3 regions of the Dethiobacter alkaliphilus AHT 1 genome follow, and region 3 is predicted to be linked to each of the others. Evidence: riboswitches for the same ligand, from Rfam matches in the RefSeq annotation. Region 3 holds a riboswitch; each other region holds the start of a gene.
The links. A riboswitch is a leader RNA that binds a small molecule or an ion and turns the genes downstream of it on or off. The one in region 3 is predicted to bind cyclic di-GMP.
Positions count from the first base shown of each region.

Region 1: another riboswitch for cyclic di-GMP. It lies ahead of DEALDRAFT_RS15835 (hypothetical protein); the one in region 3 lies ahead of DEALDRAFT_RS05955 (EthD family reductase).
Region 2: another riboswitch for cyclic di-GMP. It lies ahead of DEALDRAFT_RS07790 (cell wall-binding repeat-containing protein); the one in region 3 lies ahead of DEALDRAFT_RS05955 (EthD family reductase).

Region 1 covers NZ_ACJM01000003.1:180,626-188,704, reverse strand. The annotation lists gene DEALDRAFT_RS04255 (hypothetical protein) at 1-112, shown strand, start outside; gene DEALDRAFT_RS04250 (spore coat protein) at 114-482, shown strand; gene DEALDRAFT_RS04245 (YqeG family HAD IIIA-type phosphatase) at 569-1,075, shown strand; gene DEALDRAFT_RS04240 (hypothetical protein) at 1,097-1,531, opposite strand; gene DEALDRAFT_RS17385 (hypothetical protein) at 1,667-1,801, shown strand; gene aroE (shikimate dehydrogenase) at 1,881-2,714, shown strand; gene DEALDRAFT_RS15840 (type II secretion system protein) at 2,707-2,991, opposite strand; gene DEALDRAFT_RS04225 (DUF5658 family protein) at 3,107-3,436, opposite strand; gene DEALDRAFT_RS04220 (DUF5658 family protein) at 3,557-3,886, opposite strand; gene DEALDRAFT_RS04215 (carbon-nitrogen family hydrolase) at 4,004-4,789, shown strand; gene DEALDRAFT_RS15835 (hypothetical protein) at 4,841-6,052, opposite strand; cyclic di-GMP riboswitch class II at 6,229-6,314, opposite strand; gene DEALDRAFT_RS04205 (GAF domain-containing sensor histidine kinase) at 6,802-8,079, shown strand, end outside.
Region 2 covers NZ_ACJM01000007.1:34,886-42,964, forward strand. The annotation lists gene DEALDRAFT_RS07775 (MATE family efflux transporter) at 1-1,341, opposite strand, end outside; gene DEALDRAFT_RS07780 (TetR/AcrR family transcriptional regulator) at 1,401-1,985, opposite strand; gene DEALDRAFT_RS15980 (S8 family serine peptidase) at 2,288-4,936, opposite strand; cyclic di-GMP riboswitch class I at 5,113-5,194, shown strand; gene DEALDRAFT_RS07790 (cell wall-binding repeat-containing protein) at 5,271-6,626, shown strand; gene DEALDRAFT_RS15985 (leucine-rich repeat protein) at 6,762-8,079, opposite strand, start outside.
Region 3 covers NZ_ACJM01000005.1:86,885-94,963, forward strand. The annotation lists gene DEALDRAFT_RS05940 (glycosyltransferase family 2 protein) at 1-629, opposite strand, end outside; gene DEALDRAFT_RS05945 (glycoside hydrolase family 16 protein) at 653-1,219, opposite strand; cyclic di-GMP riboswitch class II at 1,545-1,627, shown strand; gene DEALDRAFT_RS05950 (nuclear transport factor 2 family protein) at 1,706-2,116, shown strand; cyclic di-GMP riboswitch class II at 2,250-2,332, shown strand; gene DEALDRAFT_RS05955 (EthD family reductase) at 2,425-2,748, shown strand; gene DEALDRAFT_RS05960 (antibiotic biosynthesis monooxygenase family protein) at 2,793-3,083, shown strand; gene DEALDRAFT_RS05965 (cell wall-binding repeat-containing protein) at 3,314-4,381, shown strand; gene asnB (asparagine synthase B) at 4,841-6,430, shown strand; gene carA (glutamine-hydrolyzing carbamoyl-phosphate synthase small subunit) at 6,505-7,641, shown strand; gene carB (carbamoyl-phosphate synthase large subunit) at 7,641-8,079, shown strand, end outside.

The DNA of each region.
Region 1 (8,079 bases), on a different contig from region 3:
GCAGTGTCAGGACCAGAAACTTTCCCAATTACTTGATGACATCGGCCGTATGCACCAGGAAAACTTTGTGGACATCTTAAACTACGTAAACCAAAAAGCCAAGGAGGTCTAGCATGGATCCCAATGCCACCATTACCACAGAAACCGGCGCTCAAAAAATCGGCAAACAAGTCTCCATCAACTTTCAAAAGGATCAGTCCATCAATGATCTGGATCGTCTCTATGACGTCCTGTTGCACCATAAGCATATGATGAATGTTTATCAGATTTCCTCCTCTGAAGCGGTGGACATCAACCTCCACAATCTCCTGAATACCTGCCGCCACCGGCTGCAGCAACAACACGGCAAAGTCCTGGACACTCTCTTTAATATGGGGGAATACACCGCCGACATCGCACCCCCTTCTCAGGTAAAAGATATCTCCGCTGTTTTCATGGGCTACCTAAACCAATTACCCTACAAAACAAAAATGCCCCATTAAACTCACCGCAAGGTGAGTTTTTCCAAGCTGTCATCTTTCCGCAATCACCTTAGTATGTTATAATTAAAGCCTACGAAAACCAAGAGGTGAGTGCACTGAAGCTCTTAAAACCAAATCAGATGGTGGATTCCATCTACCACATAGACCTGCAGCAATTAAAACAACAGGGGATTAAAGCCATCATTGCGGACCTGGATAATACACTGGTGCCCTGGCGTTCTTCCGAAGTACAGGAAAAACTGGTTGACTGGATTAATACCGTTCGCGACGCCGATTTAAAAATTGCCATCGTCTCCAACAACACATCCGCCCGGGTAGAAGCCATGTCCTCCCAATTGGGTGTAATTGCCCTGGGCGGCGCTATCAAACCCCGCCGCGGTGCTTTTCGCAGCATTGCCGCCCAATTCAATCTCTACCCCAAGGAAGTGGCGGTGGTGGGAGACCAACTCTTTACTGACATCTTAGGCGGCAACCGCACCGGCATGCATACCATCCTGGTCACTCCCATGAGTACCCATGAATTCATCGGCACTAAAATCGTCCGCCAAATAGAAAAAGTATTTCTCCGTAATTTAAATAACAAAAGCACCTGATTCCAGGTGCTTTTGGTCGTACTATCTTTTTCCCTGCATCATTTGACGCTGCTCCATCTGGCCGCCTCTGGGCTCCGGTACGCGTTCCAGATTCTCGCGGATCCGTGTCTCCATTATTTCCTCACACTGTTCAGCATGCTCTGCAGTGACACGGCCTTCTTCCACCATGAGAGCCATCTGCTCCCGGCGAAAATCTACCACGGAATCTACCAGCTCATCGGCGCTCACGCCTCTGCTCTCGGCAACTCCAATCATGGATTTACCCTCTCTGCGAGCATCCCGCAAAGCCTCTTCATCCATGTCCAGCGCCTCGGCGATATAAGGACGGGTTACGCCCTGGCCCAGCCCCATGCTGCCTTCCTGTGCATTTCTGCCAAAACCTTCACCGGCAAATGCACTTACCGACAGAGCCACCAGCAAGCCCAGCACCAATACTGCCACAACTCCTTTACGCATAACCATTCACCTCCCTTTAATTTTTTTTAAGTACACTTATACTATAGCCAACGAATATGGAGAACCAATGTAGACAATATGGAGATGGTATAGAGATTTGCTCCATTGCGCACACTAACTTTCGAGGTGGTGCCAGTGGATCTTCTGGAAAAAATGAGGGAGGCGTATCAAAGCGCCAAACCAACCCCCGAAAAAAAATTACAGGATGTAATCGTCAACAGGGAGACAGGCGAATACACTTTTATCTGGGAAGAAAAAAATAAGCCTTAGGCTTATTTTTTTTGAATTTCCTGCCATCTGACAGGGAATCCACACATCTATGAAGAAACATTTTTTAGAGGTGATATTCATGAAAATATCAGGCCGAACAAAAATTACCGGGATTTTTGGCGACCCGGTAGAGCATTCCCTGTCTCCCGCCATGCACAACGCCGCCTTTGCCCATCTGGACCTGGACTACGTCTATGTGCCTTTTCACGTCAACACCGATGACATAAAAAGAGCCGTGGGCTCCATCAAAGCACTAAACATCACCGGCGTAAACGTAACCGTGCCCCACAAACAGGATGTAATCCCGTTTCTTGACGAAATAGACAAAACCGCCAGCCGCTGCAGCGCAGTAAATACCATCGTCAACAAAGACGGTATCCTCACCGGCTACAACACCGACGGTACCGGCTTTATCGATTCCCTCAAAGAATACGGCTTCAACCCCAAAGACAAAGAAGTAGTAATCATCGGGGCCGGCGGCTCTGCCCGCGCCATCTGTGCAGCCCTCCTGGAAAACAAGGTCTCCCAAATAACCATCATCAACCGTTCCCTGGAAAATGCAGAACAACTGGCTGAATCCCTTGGGCAGGCCCACACATTCAGCGTCATACCCCTAATTTCCAACTACTCACCGTCCATCTATAGCGCCGACCTGGTGGTAAACACCCTGTCCATCCCCTTTAAACAAGAAGACGGCGACTGGCTCGTTGACCTCTCCAGTGCCGCCGGCGCTCTCTTTTACGACCTGCGTTACGGAAAAATGCCCTCGGATTTCCTCACCTACGCCAAAGAACTAAAAAGCCCCGGCCTGGACGGCCTGGGCATGTTGCTCCACCAGGGAGCAAGAGCCTTTGAACTATTCACCGGCACAAAGGCTCCCACTGACATTATGAAAAAAGCGACTTCTACTTAATTTTACCCGTCACCGGATCATAATCAAAATCCGCAGCACCGGTAACCGGATTCACCGGCATTTCCCGAAAGTATCCGTTTTCCACCAAGCTCTCTAAATCATCGGGATACTTGCCGTTTTCCAGCTGGTAGATCTCCACCGCTTGCTGCATTACCTTCACATTATAGGACAAGACACTGTTTTGCACAGTACCGATATGCTCACTGTACACAGTAATTCCGGTCCCCGAAAGTGTAACCAATATCACCAAAACAATAAATAATTCCGCTAACCTCATGTATAACACCTCACACAGGAAATTTTACCCAAATTCTTTTGTGTTATACATATGCCAACTGAATCTGTAATATTCTTCCTTCAAGAAAAGCACCTGTTTTCAGGTGCTTTCTGTGTTAAAGCTGCATAGTCAAAAATAAGAAACCATAGTAAACCATTAATAGTGAATAGGCCGCAAAAATTACTGATACATAGCCAAACAACCTGCGCCCAACCCTGACCCTCACCAACCAGAGAAATAATAATAACAGCGGCACAATAATCAATTTAACCTTAGGAAAGTAAGCCGTATCCACAATCAAAGCCATCACCGGATTTCCTTCTCTGAAACCTAAACTTAAAGCATGTAGCGTCAGAAAATAGTCCGCCGCATTAAAAAAGGCAACACAAATTAACATCAACCCTATCAGCCTAAATCTGTTATTTTCATCGCATATGTACTGCAACTATCATGCCTCCGGTCTTTTTTATCATTACTATGGAGTACTTGCGGTAAACTTGCCTTCTATTATGTACAACCATGTTTCTTTCTAAAACAAAAAAAGCACCCGCAGGTGCTTTATTCTCTAACTGAAGACTTCCCAAAAGAGCCATGCATAGTAAACCATTAACAAAAAGTAAGCAATAAATATAATCCACACATACACATACAATCTTTTGCCAACCCGCTGCCGGTTCAGCCACAACAAAAGCAGCAACAGCGGCACCAAAACCAGCTTCACCTTGGGAAAATACACCGTATCCACAATCATATCCATAACCGGATTCCCTTCCCGCATCCCCCGACTAAGGGCATACAAAGTCAGAAAGTAATCCGCCACATTAAAAACACCCACACCCAACAGCAATAACCATAAAAGCCTGTCCCGGCCACCTGCTTTTGTTAACCCTCCCATGATATCCCCCCATACATATCTTACCAAACAAATATAAAGGGTAGATAAACAAAGTCTTGCATTGATAGACATCCGACCAAAATAATGCTATCTTAAAGAGCATAGGAGGGAACAATCATGAACGTAGCCATTATTCAGCTGGAAGTAAGTGATGTACATAGCAGAGAAGAGAGATTCAAAAAAGTGGAGCAAATCATGCTCGAGCTTCATGCCGGCAATCCACAGCCGGATCTGATTCTCCTGCCGGAAATATGGGGAAGCGGCTTTTTCAGATTCCAGGATTACGCCGCCCACAGTGAAGAAGCAGAAGGGGAGACCTATTCCTTTTTAGCTCCCTGGGCAGAAAAAATGAACTGCCACATCTTAGGCGGCAGCATTGTAGAACGAGACGGAAACCATTTATATAATACAGCTTTATTCATCGACCCCCATGGAAAACTAATCAGCAAGTACAGAAAAATCCACCTCTTTGGCTATAAATCTGAAGAGAGCAAACTCTTAACCCGCGGCACAACTCCCACAGTTATAAAAACAGACCTGGGCACATTCGGCATCTCCACCTGCTACGACCTTCGTTTCCCCGAACTGTACCGCAAAATGGCAGACCTTGGAGCCCAAGCCTTCCTGGTTACCTCCGCCTGGCCCCTGGCCCGCCTGGAGCACTGGACCCTCTTTAACAGAACCAGAGCCCTGGAGAACCAGTGCTACCTCATTTCCTGCAACTGCTCCGGCCAGATAAAAGAAAACCCCTTCGCCGGCAACAGCATGATGGTAGACCCCTGGGGAACAGTACTACACTCCGCAGGGGAAGAACCTGCCCTATTACATGGCAGTATAGATCTAAGCCATGTCTCAGAAATACGAGATAGTTTCCCAGCTTTTAACGATCGCGTTTTATTGTAACATAGCCTACAGTAATAAAGCCCGCCAAAAGGCGGGCTTTATTACTGTACTTTATTCTTCATCACAGCAATCAAAAGCAAAATTATCACACGGTTCAGATTGGACAAAGTTCTCATTGTTATTGGCGCTATCTAAAGCGTCTTTTAACAACTCCATGTACTCACGGCTTGCTTCCTCATTTGCTAATGCCTCATTTGCCAAATTGATCAAAGCTCCAATGGAAATATAATCACTGTTAGGTAAGACTCCAGGGGCATAAACCAATGCATTTCCTTCTACCCCTTGCCATAATACATTGAGCCGCATAGCAGCTAACTGAGCGGAAAGCATATACTGCATATTTTCTGCATTGGCACCACGTAACCAGCTGCGGAAATCGTCGTGGTCTTCTGGAACAAAAGTATCGCCAGTTGCATCCTTTAGATTCAGGGCGGTAAGAGCTGCTATTGATTCATCGATATCATCCTCAAAAATCCGCTGTCCGTTTCTGTTGCCCCAGAATCCCATGGTGTATCCGCCGCCTTCACCCAGGCAGAGGTTACCGAACTCAACTTCTACATCAAGTCCATCAACATCGGAGCCCACGGTAACCGTATATTCAGTAGGGGTTGTCGATCTCCAGTTACCTGTTGTAGACTCGCACTCTACAATTCTAAAGGTGGTACCATAAATTATATTTTCAATCTCATATGGTGTTTCTACGCAACCGTAGAAAACGTCACCGATGTAAATCTTTACTTTCCAGTCTTCGATTATAGCCTCACCGTTATCAAACTCTCCGTTGGCATTGGCATCATAGAATTTAATAATTGAAAGTTTGCCAAGCTTTGGCTCTTCTTCTTCGTCTCCGGAGCTGTTACTAATGGTCAGGACCCCAGAGGCTGTATAAACCCAGTGCCAGTAGCCAATCTCAGAGCCAGTTAGGTCTGCATTTTCCGAGCCCTGCCAGAAGGGATTATCCAGTGTTCCCGATCCGCCACCAGGGCCTTGGGCATCAACTTCCCAGTAAACTGTTGGTCTCTCATCAGCAAATGTAAGTACAGCAGACGTTGCTAATGCACCAGTGTCCCGGTATACATCAAAATGTAGGACTCTGGAACGGTGATCCCTGTTAGAGGTTGTAGTCGTTTCCCCGTCATCGTATGTTACTACCAGTGTAGCTGTAGGCTCTGTTTCCGCGAAGACCATCGGCATTGTCATGGCTACCAACATAGCCAGTGTAAGCAGAATAACTAACACTTTTGTTTTCATAAGGCTTTTCATTAGTTTTACCTCCTTTTTTTTTCAATGAAATTAAACACAAAAAGAACCTAAACTACGTCTTTCCTCTCATCACCCCCGAATGTGATGCAAAGATGGCTGGTTTAGGCTCTAATTGTGCAAATATTCTACTGTGATGTTGGCATGAGCAGAACCCGTTCTGAGCACAAAAAAAACCGGCCTGCCATAGCCGGTTGCGCCGCCAGCTCTCAACCTCTCAAGGCGCCCGATTTGTAAGAGGTTGGTCATTGCTTCTATGGTTGATTAGATTATAGCAGGATAGCAGAGGGATAGGAAGAAAAAAGTTTCCACATATTTACACACGATTTAACAAAGAAATACTATGTTTTTATAATGTTTCTTTGACTAATGTAGAATGGACTTCATGAAAGTCGAAGAGTCGGTTAATTTGCTATGCATATTTGAGATTCTGCTATGATTAGCTACTAATCCAATATGCTTACTAGAATTAGCGAAAATGTTACCATTTTGAAATTATTTTTAAACTTTGTTTTTACATCATTCGACCGCATCTTTTCCTTTTATTACGCATAATTTTTCCGATAACAACATTTACTTATAAATTTCCATCAAATAACGTGTTTTTTACTTCAGATTTTCCTCATTCTTCTTGCTTAAAGGGGCCTTTTTTCAAATGTCGAATTAATTGACACCTGAACTTATTAGATAGTAAGATAGAAAACACAAAGCATGTTAATAATTTCCATGGAAAGCGAGTTCGGAGGCATTGTATGAGAGCGATTTCAGGTAGTTTTCATCGGATAGATAAAAACTACTTGCTAAACAGTAAGGGGAAAATCAACTTTCATCCCGGGTTTAGTACCACATTTGGTCTCTTTAGGGCTATTTCCCTGCTCCTGACTTCAATTGTATTTATGCTGGCCCCGGGCCAGAGGCTGCTGTTTGATAAACTGGGATTTCTTCTGTTTTTAGTAATCTCGTCGTTTATCTTTGTTTATCTATATAACCGAGCAATCAAACGCAGTGACAACCTGGCCGTTTATGTTTTGGCCGAATCTGTTATCCTGGCTATCATCGTTGCCTTGACAGGTGGCTTGGATAGTCCCTTCATATGGTATGCGCTAAATCCCGTTATGATCGCCTCTGCATACCTACCATTCTTCATGCCCTGGACTTTAATGTCTGTCTATCTTTTATTTTCGATCCTTGAAGATCTCTACTTTGAGGGCGCAAATTTTAGTCTTTTGGGCTTCTTCTCCAATTATCTCGGCCTTATTTCAGCCCTTTTCCTAATGGCTCTTGCCTTTCAGATTTTTTCCGGCATTTATCGTGTCTTGGCGGTCCAGTCCCAGGCATTGGAAGAACAACAGGAGAAGCTCACGGAAGCTTATAACAGTTTAGAAAAGAATCATCAGCGTTCAAAGTCCTTAAGCGATTTCCAACGCGAGGCCGTCGCCTGTAAAAACACAAGTGATGTTTACAGAAAGCTTGTAGAATACGCCGAAGACGTATTTCCTCTTCAGAAAGCGGCTGTACTGGTGCTGGATTCCCCCACACCGTTTCTAAATCCTACTCACCAGATTCTTTTTACAGTGGTACCCCCCGACATCCCTCATAATTTTATTAGTGAGGAACTTAATCTTGCTGAATTGGCAAGGCGATGGAGTGAACCAGGTAAAGATGAAGTGGCAATATCTGAAGACAATTCCTGGTTATCACTGCCACTTAGGCTAAATGATTATAGTATCATGGCTATCTTTGTAGGGTGGCTACCTCCTGGCAAAAGCTTTGCCAATTTTCAGTCTGAACTGAACTTTTTTATTAACTTCGCTCAACAAACCGTTTGTAATATCTTCAATCTGAAGCGAACGGAGCAAACAATGCAGCGTATGACCGCATTGTATGAAGCGGTGGAAACAATCTCCAGCCGTGATGACATAAAAGAAGTAATTGATCTTTTTGCCGCCTACGCCCGCGCCCTTACCGGCAATAAAAAAGTAATATTTTGGTTGGATAAGACATCTGTTAAAGAAGACAGCTCATTAAAC
Region 2 (8,079 bases), on a different contig from region 3:
AGTGGCCCCTTCGGCGAAAACCGGTGTTATCCAGATTCCTGTTTCACCCCACAGCAGCGGAAATAGAGCCAGGCCGGTCACGGTAAAAACAAAGCCACGACAAACAGCAATAATCAAAGATTTTTCTGCCTTCTCCAGTGCGGTAAAGAAAACTGAAACCACAATACCCACTGGAATAAAGAGCATTGACCAGCTAACAGTAGCGGCAACCCGCAGAGTTGTGGCCAGCGCTTCAGGATGATCGGCAATAAAGAGCCCGGCCAACGAAGCAGCCTGAAAGCGCATCACCACAAAGAACAAGAAGCCAATAACCATAGATGTTCCCAATAATCTGATCAAAGTGCCCTGCACCCTCTCTGTCAGACCAGCCCCATGATTATAGCTTAGTATGGGCTGTGCACCATTTCCCAGCCCCATAAAAACCATCATCCCCACTGCCAGCAGATACTGGGTTACAGAAAAAGCAGCCACGCCCATAGCGCCTACATAACTAAGGATTATCCGGTTGAAAAGAAACGTGGTCACTCCCACCGCCAGACTGTTGAAAAGCTCCGATGATCCGTTGGCAGCTATTGAGAGCAGTACAGGCACCCCGCCGCCGGGAGTAGCAAAGCACAACCCGTCTTGCCGCAGTAAAGTTTTTCGCCAGAAGTAACATACAAATATTAAAGCACCCAAACTCTGTGATATTCCTGTAGCCAAAGCGGCACCGCCAATTCCCAGATTCAGCACAAAGAGAAATAAATAATCCAGAGCTATATTCAAAAGAGCCATCCCCGCCATGACCATAGCTGCCAACCCGGCTTGCCCGTCATTGCGCACAGACTGCTCCAGGATAAAAAACAAAATCATCATGGTAGCAAAAGGATACATGGTCCTCAAATACTCTCCTGCAAAAATACCCAGACTACCGGACGTACCCAGCACAGCCAGAATCTGTGGAAAAAAAACAGCCACTACTACGCTACCCGTCAGACCTAATCCTACCCCCAAAGCCACTATCAGGCCCAGTGTCCTGCGGGCCTGCTTAGTTTCTCCGGACCCCAACAAGACCGCTATACGTGCATTGCCTCCCACCCCGATCATCACCGCCAAGCCAACAAAGACAGCTAGAATGGGATAGAGAATATTCACCGACGCCAACGCTTCCGGCCCCAGGCGCCTTCCCACCAACATGGCGTCCACAGCCTGATATAAAGCCATAAACAACATGGAAGCCACCGCTGGCAGTGCATTTTTTAGCATCAGCCTGCCCAGGGGAAGAGTAAGAAACTCCGCCCTGGCACTGTCAGCCTCAACATTACCCGACGACAGATTTTCCATAGTAACATTCTTTTCCATTTATCCTTATCTCCTCCTGAATGAATATATTTTAGTTCATTCATTTTATTTTAAAAAAATCAGTTCTTCTCCTGCAGCCCTTTTACAATAAACTCCACCATATGCTCCATCAGCTGGGGAAAATACTGACTGCCGATTTCCTCTTTATGCATATCAATATATTGAAATGTGTTAAAGATGGCTAAAATCATGTCGCTGTCAATATCATTTCTGAATTTCCCCTCTTGCTGCCATTTTTTTATGATGCCGGTAAACAGGTTATAGGAGTATTCATCTTCCCACTTATCAGCCCCATCCTGTTCATAAATATATTTCTCCAATTTAGCGTAAACATCCCTGCTGTACCATTCCCGCAAAATAGGGTTTTCCCTGATGGCCACAAACATTTTTGCCGTGGCTTCCTTTATCACAGCAACCGGTTCATCGTCCAGGTCAACTTCAGCCATAATTTCCTTCTTCAACTGCTCACTTTCTGCCATAAACACATCCAGAAAAACTTCTTCCTTAGCCCCGTAAAACTTATAAAAACTACCCACCGCAATACCCGTCTTCTTGGTAATATCAGAAATACTGGTATCCTTAAATCCCTTAGCCGCAAACAGCTCCCTAGCATTTACAAAGATATCAGCTTTATCTACCTTCATCACCCATCCTCCTGAATGAATAATTTTTTATTCATTCATATAATACTCTAAAAAGCCTCCCCTGTCAAGAGGCTTCTTCTCTACTGATAATTAGCCTAAACTATTCAATGGTGATTAATTCCCAGTTGCCATTGTTAATGGGTTTGCGATAAATGTTGGCGCTCCCCTGTTCCAAGTAATAAATCCAATCACCCAGCACATCAATACTATCATACATTCCTATGTCTGACTTTAAGAGCTCTAAGCAGCAAAAAACCTCCTATGGCAGTCGCAACTCACCATAGGAGGTTTTTGAAAATAAGTTAATTACCGCTATAATAAATCATCTGCCAGAACTCTGCGTCTAGCTCAGAATTAACGGCAGCGGAACCCCCAAGGACCGTAACCCAATATGCTTGGTTATCTGTAATGAATTTCCTGACAATATCCGGCACGGCATCTTTTCTCACCAGCAAAATCCCTGCTTCATTTCTGGCAGCCAAGACCGCCCCGGTTATGGCATCAGCATAATCACCACCTGTAGCGATAAACACCTCTTTCATATCTGGAGCAAAGTAATCTGCAACGTCCACAGCAGTACTAAAGCGGTCTCTTCCAGCCAAACGCTTAGGACCAGGCAAGTCATCTAAAACAGCGTCAGAAATAACATTAGTGCCGCCAACAACAATAGTTTCCTTAACGCCGAGCATATCAAATAATTTGCTGGACTCTTCAGGTAGCACATCATCCCTTGTAAGGACTATAGGATACCCTTCCCTGGCAGCATAAGAAGCTACAGCGAGGGCATCGGGAAAGTTAAATCCTGTAGCAACAATTGCTGTTTCTAGCCCATAAGGTGCTATTCGCTGTGCAATAGAAGCTGCTGTATCAAAACGATTTTTACCGGCAATACGATCTGCCTCAAGCCCCATTTTAATTAACTCATCTTCTACTGCCTCTGATATCGCACCGGTACCACCTAGAATAATTACTCTCTCCGGTTGTAACCTGCCAATTTCTCTTTTAGTAGCAGTGGGCAAACTATGAGGCCTGGTTAGGAGAATAGGTGCATCAAGCTGATAAGCTAATGGTACCCCAGCCAGAGCATCTGCATATTGATCACCTCTGGCCAAAACCACCGTCTGGCTTTGTGTCCAACCTGATTCACTAATGGTAGTTGCAGTAGAATACCTGTCAAAACCAAAAATCCTGTTAACGTGTGTAACCCTAACATTAGTTTCTGACACATACGAACCGTCTACCGTAATGGCCTCAATAGTAGCCATACCCGGATCCACAGGATAAACAAATCCATCTATTACTTTTGCAACACTTTCATTGCTGCTTTTCCAGACAACGCCTTGCTCTGAAGCGTTACTCGGCTCTACTTTTGCCGTAAGTTGTGTGCCGTTTTCACCTAGCTTAAAATTCAAAGCATTATAATTTATCGTCACACCGGATACAGGTACATCAGAACTACCGTTTAGCACATGACTAACTGCTGCAAAAGCATCTATCAGGCCATATCCATAACCAAAATTAGGAGAGCCTGTGAACTCTTGATCTTCTAATGGCCTGGATGTGTCTTTTATTACTTCTTCTAGTTGTTCAATGGTTAACTCCGGCTTTGCTTCCAGTAATAATGCGGCTACCCCGGCAACATGCGGAGCGGCCATCGAAGTACCGCTGGAATAACCATATTCACCTCCGGTAATAGAAGAAAGTATTTGTACTCCTGGAGCCGATATGTCAGGCTTTATATTATCGAAGTAAGGAGATGGCCCCCTGCTGGAAAACATTGCCAAGTAATCATTGTTATCCGTAGCGGCAACAGAAAAACTTTCCGGATAATTTGCAGGGTGTGAAATAGAGCCCGAACCATATGTTCCTAAGTTCCCGGCGGCAAAAACGGGGAGTATCTGCGCATCTCTCCAAGCCTGAACCATTGGCCTAAACCATTCATCATTCTCTCCGGGCACATTACCGCCCCAGGAATTATTTATCACATCAGGAGCTTTGTCAGGATGAGCCACACCATTAATATCTGTAGGAGCTAACATATATTGAGCTGCTGCTAAAATATCAGAGGACTTAGCTGTTCCGTCGGATCCAAAAGCATTTGCTGCAATCCACTTAGCTTCGGGAGCCACACCAAAATAACCTTGCATCTCTTCTACTGAACCTAAAATTGTACCGGTTACATGTGTTCCATGGTTATTAAGATCAATTGGAAGAGCGTGTTGATTAACCGCATCAAACCAATTAAAATCAGGATCAATGCTTCCACCATCATAGCCCCGCCATTTTTCTCTGAGAGCCTCATGGTGCCAATCAACACCAGTATCAATTATACCTATCACCACACCATCCCCGGTTATTCCATATTGATTCCACACAAGGGGCGCATTAATTCTCTCTAAATTCCATTTAACACCATAAACTCCAGATGGTGAAAAACTATTTATACTTTCTATATTTGTATTATGTACCTGAAATTCATTATTGGGCAGAATATTTCCTACATCCGCATGTTGTGCTATAACATCGAGAGCGACCCTATTTACCTTTGCATAAATAAGGTTAACAATGTAGTACTCACGAAATTCTTTAACATTTCCTTTTTCCTGTTCTTCTGATAATAAGTTTATTAAGCTTTTTTGAGTAACTTCTGCATTTTTCTTTAAGGTATTAACTACAGAAACCCTTGCGGCTTTCTTTATTGCTTTTTCGGGCATACCGGCAGGAACTGCTTTTCGCACGTCGGCTGCTGCTTTCTTTGTATCAGCTTGTTCATTGAGTATTATTAAAACATCAACAAACTCATCAGCCTTAAGTGAATCGGTCACCTGAGCACTAATTTTTTGTGAAGTCACACCAACATCAACTCTGCCAGCAAATAGCTGGACGGGCAAATAGATGGTGATTAACGATATGATTACTAAAGTACTTATTAATCTTTTTATTATTTTCATACGGCACTCCTTATTCTTTTGTCAGGCTAAAATATATTATTTCGCCAATATAAGTTACAGTTCCTCTTATCGAACCGTCACTTTTCGTTAAACCTCTGGTTTTAAATTGCTGTCAAAATAAAAAAAAGTTATTGTCAAAGACTCCTAATTACATTATAATGGTAAATATAAACAATCCTTGATAAAGGCAAACCCGTCGAAAGACGGGGACGCAAAGCCACGGGCCTAAAGCATTGCTATGGCAGCCGGGTCGCCGGGGTAGGAACAACCTGCACCTGTGCAGGTTTTTTTATTGCTTCCTACACCCTGGTAATTCACTGGGGGGGGAATAATTATGAAAATGCATTCCGCAAAAATTTGTGTACTGTTGACCTTTTTATTTATTTTCTTTACTGCCACCATCACTGAGGCAGCCACACACAGGCTGTATGGCTCTAACCGTTATGAAACGGCCGTTGAGATATCCCGCAGCGGCTGGGATGCCGCTCACACGGTTTTAATTGCCCGCGGGGATGATTTTCCTGATGCTCTGGCCGGCACTCCACTGGCCTACCAACACGATGCTCCGATCCTGCTGACCCAGCCTAACTCCTTAAATCCATTGACAGCTGCAGAAGTAGACCGGCTTGGTGCCAAAAAAGCTATAATATTGGGTGGGTATGCAGCAGTCTCACAAGCAGTTGAAGACCAATTAACAAACATGGGCCTTACAGTTGAGCGCATAGGTGGGACAAACCGTTATGAAACTGCTCAGCTGATAGCAGAAAATATGCCTTCCAGCAACACAGCCATTATTGCTTACGGACAGGATTTTCCCGATGCTCTCTCCATCGCCTCCTATGCAGCCATTAACGGATATCCCATCCTGCTATCTACAACAGACAGTCTTCCTTCTGCTACTCAAAGCGCTCTCACAGGAATCAGCAACACTATCGTTATCGGCGGATCTCGTGTTATCAGCAACAGTGTCCTCTCCAGCCTGCCGGAACCCCAAAGAATTGCCGGAAGCAGCCGATTTGAGACTGTAGAACAAATATTTCAGACTTTAGACATATCAACCGATAAAGCTTATATAGCCACGGCACTGAACTTTGCAGACGCACTAACTGGCTCAGCTTTGGCAGCAAAAGAACATACTGCTATTCTCCTTGTCCAACCGGAACAGATTCCTCAATCCATTCAAACCATTGTAAACGATACCGGAATCACAAAGTTTACCATACTTGGCGGTGAGAAAGCCGTCTCCGCAAACGCTGTAAATTTACTTGCCTCGGCGCTAAACCCTCCGCTTCCAGAGCGAATTCAAAGAGTGTTTGACCTAACAAATCTTGAACGGGAAAAACATGGACTAGCCCCGCTACAATACCACGCAGAGCTTTCTGAAGTGGCAGAGATAAAGTCTAAGGATATGTACGACAACCAGTACTTTGACCACAACTCACCCATCTACGGTAGCCCCTTTGACATGATGAGCCATTACGGAATTTCATACACCAGGGCAGCAGAAAATCTGGCAGCAGGTTTTCTTTCACCCCAGACCCTTGTTAATGCCTGGATGAACAGTCCAGGCCACCGGGCAAACATCCTAAACCCCAACCTGACTCACATCGGCATCGGATATTATTACAATGCAAATGACCCCAGCAACTTACGCCACTACTGGACACAAATGTTTATCGCGCCCCAATAAAAATAAGCACCCATGGGTGCTTATTTTTGTACACGGAGCCAAAAATTGCTGCTACGTTAAGAAAAAAATCCAACAAAAAGGGAGATCTGCCTCAGATAGCGCAGGGTCTCCCTTTTCTTAGAATCTTACTTCTTCTTAAAGATTATCCTTCAACCAGTCTTCAATGCTTTCACCCACAGCTGCACTGCCGCCAAAAATAGTAACCGAGGTTATGCCACAATCAGCTATGAATTCTTGCAGCACTGTGTTGGGCTCACTGCTGATCCCCCGTACTAAAAGGACACCACTGTTATTCTTTGCCGCCAGCCCCCCACCGGCAATGGCATCGGGAAAGTCCAGTCCTGTGGCCATATATACATGACCGGTACCCGGCGGAAGGAATTTTTCTGCCAAAGCGATGGAGGTTTCGTAGCGGTTGCTGCCGTAGATGCGCTTCGGGTTTGGAAGCTGGCTGAAAACAGCGCTTCCCACCGCCGCATCACCACCGATGACAAAGGTTTCGTTGATAGCCAACTCATTTAACACTTCTTCTGTCGCTGAAGGGAGTCTGTCGTTACGGGTAAGCAGAATGGGGTACCCATTCACAGCGGCATAAGAGCTGGCGGACAGGGCATCAGCAAAGTTGGTGCCCACCGCCACCATAGTGGTATCAAAAACTGCTCCTTCCTCTGCCATCTCTGCCGCAATCAGGGCTGCGGTGGCAAAACGGTTCGGGCCGGCGATACGGTCCACATCCGGAACCAGGGCTGCTAATTCCTGTTCAACTGCTGCAGATATCGCCCCTGTACCGCCCAGGATAATAACGCGGGAAGCGTCCAGACGCTGTATCTCGTCAGTGGTAACACTCTCCAGGCGGTCGGTGCGGGACAGCAGGATGGGAGCATCTAAATGGTAGGCCAGGGGCACCCCTGCCAGAGCATCGGCATAGTCATCACCCCGAGCCAGGATTACGGCATCAGAACCGTCCTGCCAGCCGTTCTGGCTCACTTCTACAGCAGTTGTAAAGCGGTTGGCTCCAAACAGCCTTTCTACCACAGGCTCCAGAGGAAAATCTTCATACCATATCACAAAGCAGGCATAGTAGTCTGTACTAAAGAAAATCCGTTCCCGATCAACATCATACTCATGCTCAATTTCTGTCAACCTACCCTCTTCATCCAACCGGTATAATGCCAGCCCTTCCGCCACTTCGCCGGCTTTTAGAGAGTAAGGAATAGAAACATCTACTCTACCCGGCACAACTTCAGCGTCTCCGCTATAGACTGCAAACTCATAGACGGGACGGTTGCCTGCCGTCTCCCGCTGCGCTTCCTTTAGCGTATCCGCATCCACTCTTGCGGCAACCAAACTCACGTCGCCTTCAGTTCCTGCTGCCTGCACCATTGCCGACAGCGCTTCCCGGCTGAAAGTTAACTCTGCCAAATGGTTATGATAACCCAGTTTACCCCAGGTA
Region 3 (8,079 bases):
TACTGCATAATCTGGTATCTGATTATCCCTCTCACTGCAAAATTAGGGCTTGCCTTACCACCTTTAACTCCGGCTCCCTGTACGATGTGGACCATACCACCAGCGGCAATTACACTATCATCGTGGAAGCAAGAATTCATAGCTTGCAATGAGTTGCTGTCGAGAATAGAGTCTGCATCCAGGGTAACAACAATATCGTTATTTGCATAATCAATCCCAGCATTTAAAGCATCTGCTTTACCACCATTTGATTTATCAATAACATAAACGTTTGGATATATTGTAGAGTAATAAAAACCTCTAACCGTCTTGTAGGTGAGTGTCCGGTTTATACTTTCTTCAACTGCTTCCAGCCGTAAAAAGGATTCCAGAATTCCTAAGGTATCATCTGTAGACCCGTCATTGATGATAATAAGCTCATGGTTTTGATAATTTGCTCTAAGGGCTCCCAGAATGCACTGTTTAATTACATGTTGTTCATTGAAAGCAGGAACCAAAATAGTTAAACCCAGTTCGGGCAATTTTTCAGGTAATTCAGTACCCCGCTTATGATTTAATAATGGAATAGTTATGTATAAGATTTGAAACATGACAAAGATTGAGAAGATTACCAATGTAAGTACTAACATAAGGCACCCCCTGTGGCTTTAAATTAAAAAGCTTTTTTAAACACACGCACATAATCTATGTTTGAATCGTGTGATGATAAATATAAGAACTGGCGTGTATCGGGGATGTCTCTTGTGGTAGAAAATGTCTCTTTCCCATCAAATAACCAGACAATTTTTTCCTGGTCCCATTCTATCCCAAAGGTATGGTAGTCAGCTGATAGATTGGAGTGGTTCACACGATGAAAAATGTTAACTTTAGCCGAAATGTTTTCATTTTCTTCTATCAGCCAAGCACTGGGTAATGTTCCCGATTCCGAAAGGCGGGCCCGAATCTCAATCTTGCCATACAGTAAGCTAAAAACACTGCGAAAGCCATTGTCCTGGGGCTTCCATTTATATAAATCAAGCTCTCCTGCGCTAAGCTCATCATGCCAAATTACTGTCCAGTCATCGGTGTCAAGGCTTATATCAAAACCCGCATATACTCCTGCTGCAGTGGCACTGTTAGACGAAAGTGCCTGGTAGATGCTGTTTAGTTGGTTAAGGCCAATAATTAAACTGATTGTAAGTATAGCGACGAGTGGTATCCAACCAAAGCCCCTTTGCATTGCCAATAATCAAACGCCTCCCCCTAACGTTTAGTTATTATATCTATGCGGGGGACAAAGCTATGTTGACATTTATTGTAGAAATAATGTAGATCTGCTAGAACTGAAAATCGACCTTGTTGTTCTTCCTTGATTTTTTGACTTAGGCATAATAAAAAGCCTTCGATGAAGGCTGTACTTATTTATCATTAAAATTTTAGACAATGGCAGGAATGCTTTCTTTTGGCGGAGAATATATAAATACAAAGCCATATTTAGAAAATGCTGTATCGATCCGTGCTGAATTATGCAGCTTACTTCTAGCAAGCCTTCATTAAGGATTACTTTAGTTCTTGGGGGCTGTGATTTCAGGGCTTATATGGACGCTTTGCCCTGGGGGAGCCAGTAGCGTAACCGACCACTTATGGTCGGTTTTTGTGGTTTAAAGCCCCAGTAATTTAGGGATACCGATACTATAAAATGATAATAAATGAAAGGGTGAAAGGATTGGCCGAGCAAAATGAAAGAGTTGTGAAACAGCACTTTGCGTTTTTTGGCCAGGGAAATCTTCCCGACGCTCTCGAGTTGTTTGCAGAGGATGTAGATTTTCAATCTCCTGTTACAAAAAACCCTCCCGAAGAAATATCTTGGGCTAAGCCGCGATATAGTAAAAAAGATGTTGCCTTATTTTTTAAGGAGCTATCTGAAAAAATACAAGTAAAAAAGATGGAAGCAATGTTTTTTACATGCCAAAACGATAGAGTAATTGTGGAAGGAAGAAATGGCGGAGTAGTAAAAGCTACCGGCCGTGGTTATGAGCATGATTGGGTTATGGTGTTTACATTGCAGGACGAAAAAATTTGCCGAGCAAGACACTATTACGATACAGCTGATATTGTAGCCGCTTTCCGTGATTAAGTTAAGTTACTTGAAATCTGACATAAAAGAATAAGAACTTTGCATACAGAATAGGATTAATTAATTAAATATGTAAAAATATATATGAACTGCATGTATATTAATTCTGGCATACTACTCACTTTGCTTCCCACCCGTTTATGGGGGCTGTGATTTCAGGGCTTATATGGACGCTTTGCCCGGGAGGAGCCAGTAGCGTAACCGACCATATATTAAGGTCGGTTATTTTAATTTTATAAAAGGTTAGAACCTACTCATCAGTCATAGATTATTTCCGTGCACAGGAAATTAAAAAAGGAGGAAAAGAAATGATTAAGGTAAGTGTTTTGTACCCAAATTCAGAGGGCAAGAAATTTGACATTGATTATTACTGCAATAATCATATGTCACTGGTAAAGGAAAAGTTGGGGACTGCGCTAAAAGGCGGGGCTGTAGAGGTGGGGTTAAGTGGGGGAGAGCCGGGTGCGCCGGCGCCATTTCTCGCCATGGGTCATATGTATTTCGACTCGATGGAGGAATTTCAAGCAGCTTTTCTGCCTCATGTTGCAACGTTTATGGGTGATCTTCCCAATTACACTGATATCACACCCGTAATTCAGATCAGCGAGGTAAAACTCCAGCAATTTCCTTAATAGATTTGATTCATTGGGAATACACGATAAAAGGAGGAAAAACTATGTATGCAACGTTAGTAATGTTTAATATTGGGCCGGGGATGCAGGAGCAAGCAACAGGGATGGCCGATCAGTTTGCACAGCTTCATGCCACCTTGAAAGGATTTAAAAGCTCAACATTCTTCAGTGATGAAGCCAAAGGCGATTACGGTGCATTTTCTCTCTGGGAAACAAATGAAGATGCCGAAGCGGCCTTGGGTACCGCAGGACCCAAGCTTCAGGAAGCTTTAAAAGACATTGTGCAAGAGCCGCCGACGGTTCGTATTTTTGAAGTGTACCTGCCTAACATGTAGATCAATGAGTCCACATGGAATGAAGGATACTATATCAACTTGTTCCGGCAATAAGTGCTGAAGACTGCATTGGGTTAAATAAGTATTGCTAAAACAGCTTATGCCCCAAAACCTTGGGGCTTTTTCTTTGTCGTATTCAGGAACTTCTCAAGTCTAGGGGGACCGGGAAGTAACGTTTGCTCACTATACCTCATAGGATATATCAGTATTGATATAAAGGAGGTTATATCGTGAGTGCAGAACGTTTTATAAATCCAGGTGACTTGTTTTTGCCTTGGAGCACTCGTAATACGACTAATACTACCAGAGCGCTAGGTAGTGACTTTAGTCAAACTCAATATCCAGTTGCTGAAATGGCGTTTGCCGGTATCAGCCCTGTAACAGTATATCTGGCGTCCTCGGAAAATTTCTCAGAAGCGATTATCGGTACTCCTCTTATGCACCATCCCATCGATGGGCCGTTATTTCTAACTGATCCTAACCGAATAGACCCATTTGTCTTAGCAGCTATCAGGCGATTGGCCCCAACCGGCATGGGTGAAGCTCAAGTAGTATTAATCGGTGAGTTTTCGGATCTTGTGATGCGAGCAATCCAATTCATGGGATTCACTGTACGGAGAATTTTAGGACCGGATGATGTGTTTCACACTGCTCACCGTATTCTAAACGAGTTATGTGTGCCTCAAGATGTGTTTCTCATTTCTACTGATCCCAATCATGGCGGGCATATTACCGGTGCATATTCCGCCCACTCCGGAGTGCCAATATTATTGACTGAGGGGCCAACTTTACCGCGGCATACCCGCATGGCATTAGAGCAGATAAATAACCCACGAGTTTATATTGTTGGTACTACTAATGCCATTCCTCAAAGCGTGATTAATGAGGTGCAAGGCTTGGCTGGTTTTGTAGACGTCATTAGTGCCGATGATATTTTTACCTTGGCCGTAAGATTCAGTCGGTACAGAAGCCCCGTTGCTGAGGTGGGCTGGGATAGAAATGAGCCTGACGGGCATGCGTTTACGTTTGTCCTTCCTCAGCCTTGGCAGTACTTGGTTTCTTCCGCTTCCTTGGCGCATTTGGGAAAACACACGCCGTTTTTGTTTGTAAACAGAGACAGTGTGCCGGAAGCTACTATGCAATATATCATGCAGGTTAACCCGCAAAGTGGTGACAGACCGCCGTTTATGCACGGATTTATTATAGGCAACAAAAATGTAATCAGTATACCCGTTCAAAACGAATTGCATCTGGGATTGTCTGTAGATTTAGAGCACCACATGCCCCATGATTTATAACCACTGACTTCACAAAGACTGCCTGAGGGCAGTCTTTATTTTATCCATATTGTTTTTCGGGGCAGAGAATTTATGTCTCTGCTTAGTAGAATTTTTGGTGCTAATGGTCTGGCAATGGGTGTGGTGTGCGGTGCATGCTTTGCTGCAGAGCAATGCTGGTTTTGCTTGCTTGACAGGATAAAGAGATATGTAATATAATGCGCAAAAAGGAGTTCGATGCGGATTAGTTAAGAAAATCCCATTGCATCTCCATTTAATCAGCATAAATTTAAAATAATTTAATATTATGGAAAGCGTATAATGTTTTTCAGGCAATGGTGCCTCTGAGACTGTTTTTGTCTTAGAGGCGTTTTTCTTTTGGCGGGGGACTAATATGGAAAATATCATCGCTTTGCAGCATGAATGTTGTGTATGCCAGTAGGAAAGCCATATTAAAAATTCAAGGAAGGTGACTATTTTATGTGTGGTATTGCCGGGTGTTTGGGAGTCAATGATATTAGCACTGTGAACAGGATGCTGGATGCCATGCCCCATCGGGGTCCCGATGACCGTGATATCCATACTTTCAATAAGATTGTTTTTGGTCATACCAGGCTTTCCATAGTTGATGTTAAGAAAGGCCGCCAGCCCATCTTGGCTAACGACGGGCAGGCAGGTATAATCTGCAATGGTGAAATTTATAATTTTATGAAAATAAGAGAAAGATTGGGTAATAAATATCATTTTATGACGGATTCCGATTCGGAGGTTATTCTGCATCTGTATCAGGAAAAGGGCCCTGATTGCGTAAAAGAGCTGGATGGGATGTTTGCATTTGCAATCTACAGCAACGATAGTTTTATGCTGGCCCGGGATCCCGTTGGCATTAAACCTCTGTATTACGGGTATGTTCGCGGCAATCTATATTTCGCCTCGGAACTGGGCGCCATGAGCCTGGCCGGCGTGGACGAGGTTCACGAATTTCCTGCCGGAACCTACTATACTCCGGAAAAAGGGTTTGTGCAGTATTATCAGGTGCCGGAGATTCAAGACCATCTACTTACCGATGTGGAAGAAGTGTGCGAAAAGATCAGGGAAAATTTCATCGTCGCCGTCAAAAAAAGGCTGTTAGCCGATAAAGAAATCCACGTCGGTTCTTTCTGCAGCGGCGGCCTGGACAGCAGTCTGGTGGCTGCCATTGCCGCCGAGGAAATTCCGAATCTGCATACCTTTGTTGTAGGCATGAAGGACAAATTCGGTGTAGAAAGCGATGACCTTAAGGCATCTCGAATTGCCGCCAAACACATTGGCTCTACACACCACGAATTAATCTTTAAAGAAGACGATTACTATGAAGCCCTGCCTACGGTTATCAATAAACTGGAAACATATGACCCTTCACTGGTACGCTGTGCTGTTCCTTGTTACTTTACCTGCAAGCTTGCTGCCGATTACGTGACGGTGGTTTTAACCGGAGAGGGAGCCGACGAGCTGTTTAACGGGTATCATTACATGAAGAATTTTCCTGTGCAGGAGCAAAATAAGGAAGGCAGGCGTGGCATTGGGACTTTGCACAATATTAACCTGCAGCGTGCCGATCGCATGGGTATGTATTTTAGCCTGGAATTAAGAGTGCCATTCTTGGACGTGTCCATGATTGACTTGGCCATGAAGATACCACCCGAGCTGAAAATCCGCCAATCCGAAGAAGACGGCAGTAAAATTGAAAAATGGATTTTAAGGAAGGCATTCCAAAGCACCAATTATTTGCCTGAAGACATTTTGTGGCGCTACAAGGTGCAGTACACACAGGGGGCAGGTTGTGAAAGCTTGGGCGAAAGATTGGCGGAGAGCGAGATAAGTGAAGGAGAATATGAACGTATTAAGGCCGAAAACCCCAAAGCAACAATTAACAGCCGTGAGGCGGCTTACTATTTTAAGATCTTCCGTAAGTATCATCCCCAGGACTCTGTGCTGGGCTCCATAGGTATCTGGACGGGCTTTGATTTCGCCGAGGAAAGGGAAAACGTGAGCGGTACAATGGACGGCAACCTTAAACATGCCAGGTGAAACACCGTCTCCGGGAACGAAGGTGTCTTTGCTTTGCATTTGCTTTGAAAAATATTTGAAAAAGGTGGCTGAAAATGAACAAGGCACTAATGGTTCTGGCCGACGGGACAGTTTTTGAGGGGACAGGTTTCGGGGCTGAAGGAGAAGTAATTGGAGAGGTTGTCTTTAACACCTCTATGACCGGTTACCAGGAGATACTTACGGACCCTTCCTATAAAGGCCAGATTGTCACAATGACTTGCCCGCAGATAGGTAATTACGGTGTAAACGATGAAGATGCGGAATCATCCGGCAGGCCTAAGGTGGAAGGTTTTGTCGTTAAAGAATACCTGGATTTCCCGAGCAACTGGCGTGCTGCTGATTCCTCAGGCAGGTGCAAATCGCTTGGTAACTACCTTAAGGAAAACAAGATTGTCGGCATAGAAGGGATAGATACCAGAGCACTTACCGCTCATCTGCGCAATAACGGCTCGCAGATGGGCATCATCTCCACTTTTGATTTCAGTGTGGAAAGCCTGCTTCACAAAGTACGCTCGCATCCCGGGATTGCGGAGCTTGATCTGGTAGAGGAAGTGTCTGCAGCGCAAACTTTTTCCTGGAACAAGGGCTGCGCTCCCTGGTGCAGGTCTGTAGGGAAAGAAGACAAACCGCTTAATGTGGCGGTTTACGACTTTGGGGTCAAGCATAATATCTTAAGGAATCTGGCGGAGGCAGGTTTTGCCGTCACAGTGGTGCCGGCGACAACGCCTGCGGAGCAATTGCTTGAGAAAAACTTTGACGGCGTATTACTCTCCAATGGCCCCGGCAACCCTGAAACAGTGACCTATGCGATAGAAAATACCAAAAAACTGCTTGGTAAAATACCGATTTTCGGCATCTGCCTTGGTCACCAGATTCTTGGTTTGGCCATGGGAGGCAGGACATACAAACTGAAGTTTGGCCACCATGGTGGTAACCATCCCGTCATGGATCTGGAAACAGAAAGGGTGGAGATTACCGCACAAAACCATAATTACTGTGTGGATATCAAAAGCCTGGGAGGGCAGGTGCGGCTGACGCATCGCAACCTGTACGACGGGACGGAAGAGGGTATGCAGCATGTGGAACTGCCTGTTTTTTCCGTCCAGCACCACCCGGAGGCCGGTCCCGGCCCAAACGACTCCACCCATATCTTCAAAAAATTCAGGGCAATGATTGGGGGCAAAGCGTAATGCCGAAACGGACGGATATCGAAAAAATACTGGTGATCGGCTCAGGCCCCATTGTAATCGGCCAAGCCTGCGAATTTGACTACTCCGGCACACAGGCCTGCAAAGCTCTGCGTGAAGAAGGGTATAAAATTGTCCTGGTAAATTCCAATCCGGCCACCATCATGACAGATCCGGAGATGGCCGATGCTGTCTATATTGAACCATTGAACACCGATATTCTGGAGATGATTATCGATAAAGAAAAGCCCGACGCCATCCTGCCGACCATCGGCGGTCAGACGGCCTTAAACCTTACTGTGGAGCTGGCCGAAAAAGGCATCCTCGATAAATACAGAGTTGAACTGATTGGTGCCGGTATAGACGCCATTAAGAAAGCTGAAGACAGAGAACTGTTTCGGGCAGCTATCCAAAAAGTGGGTCTGGATGTTCCGCAGAGCT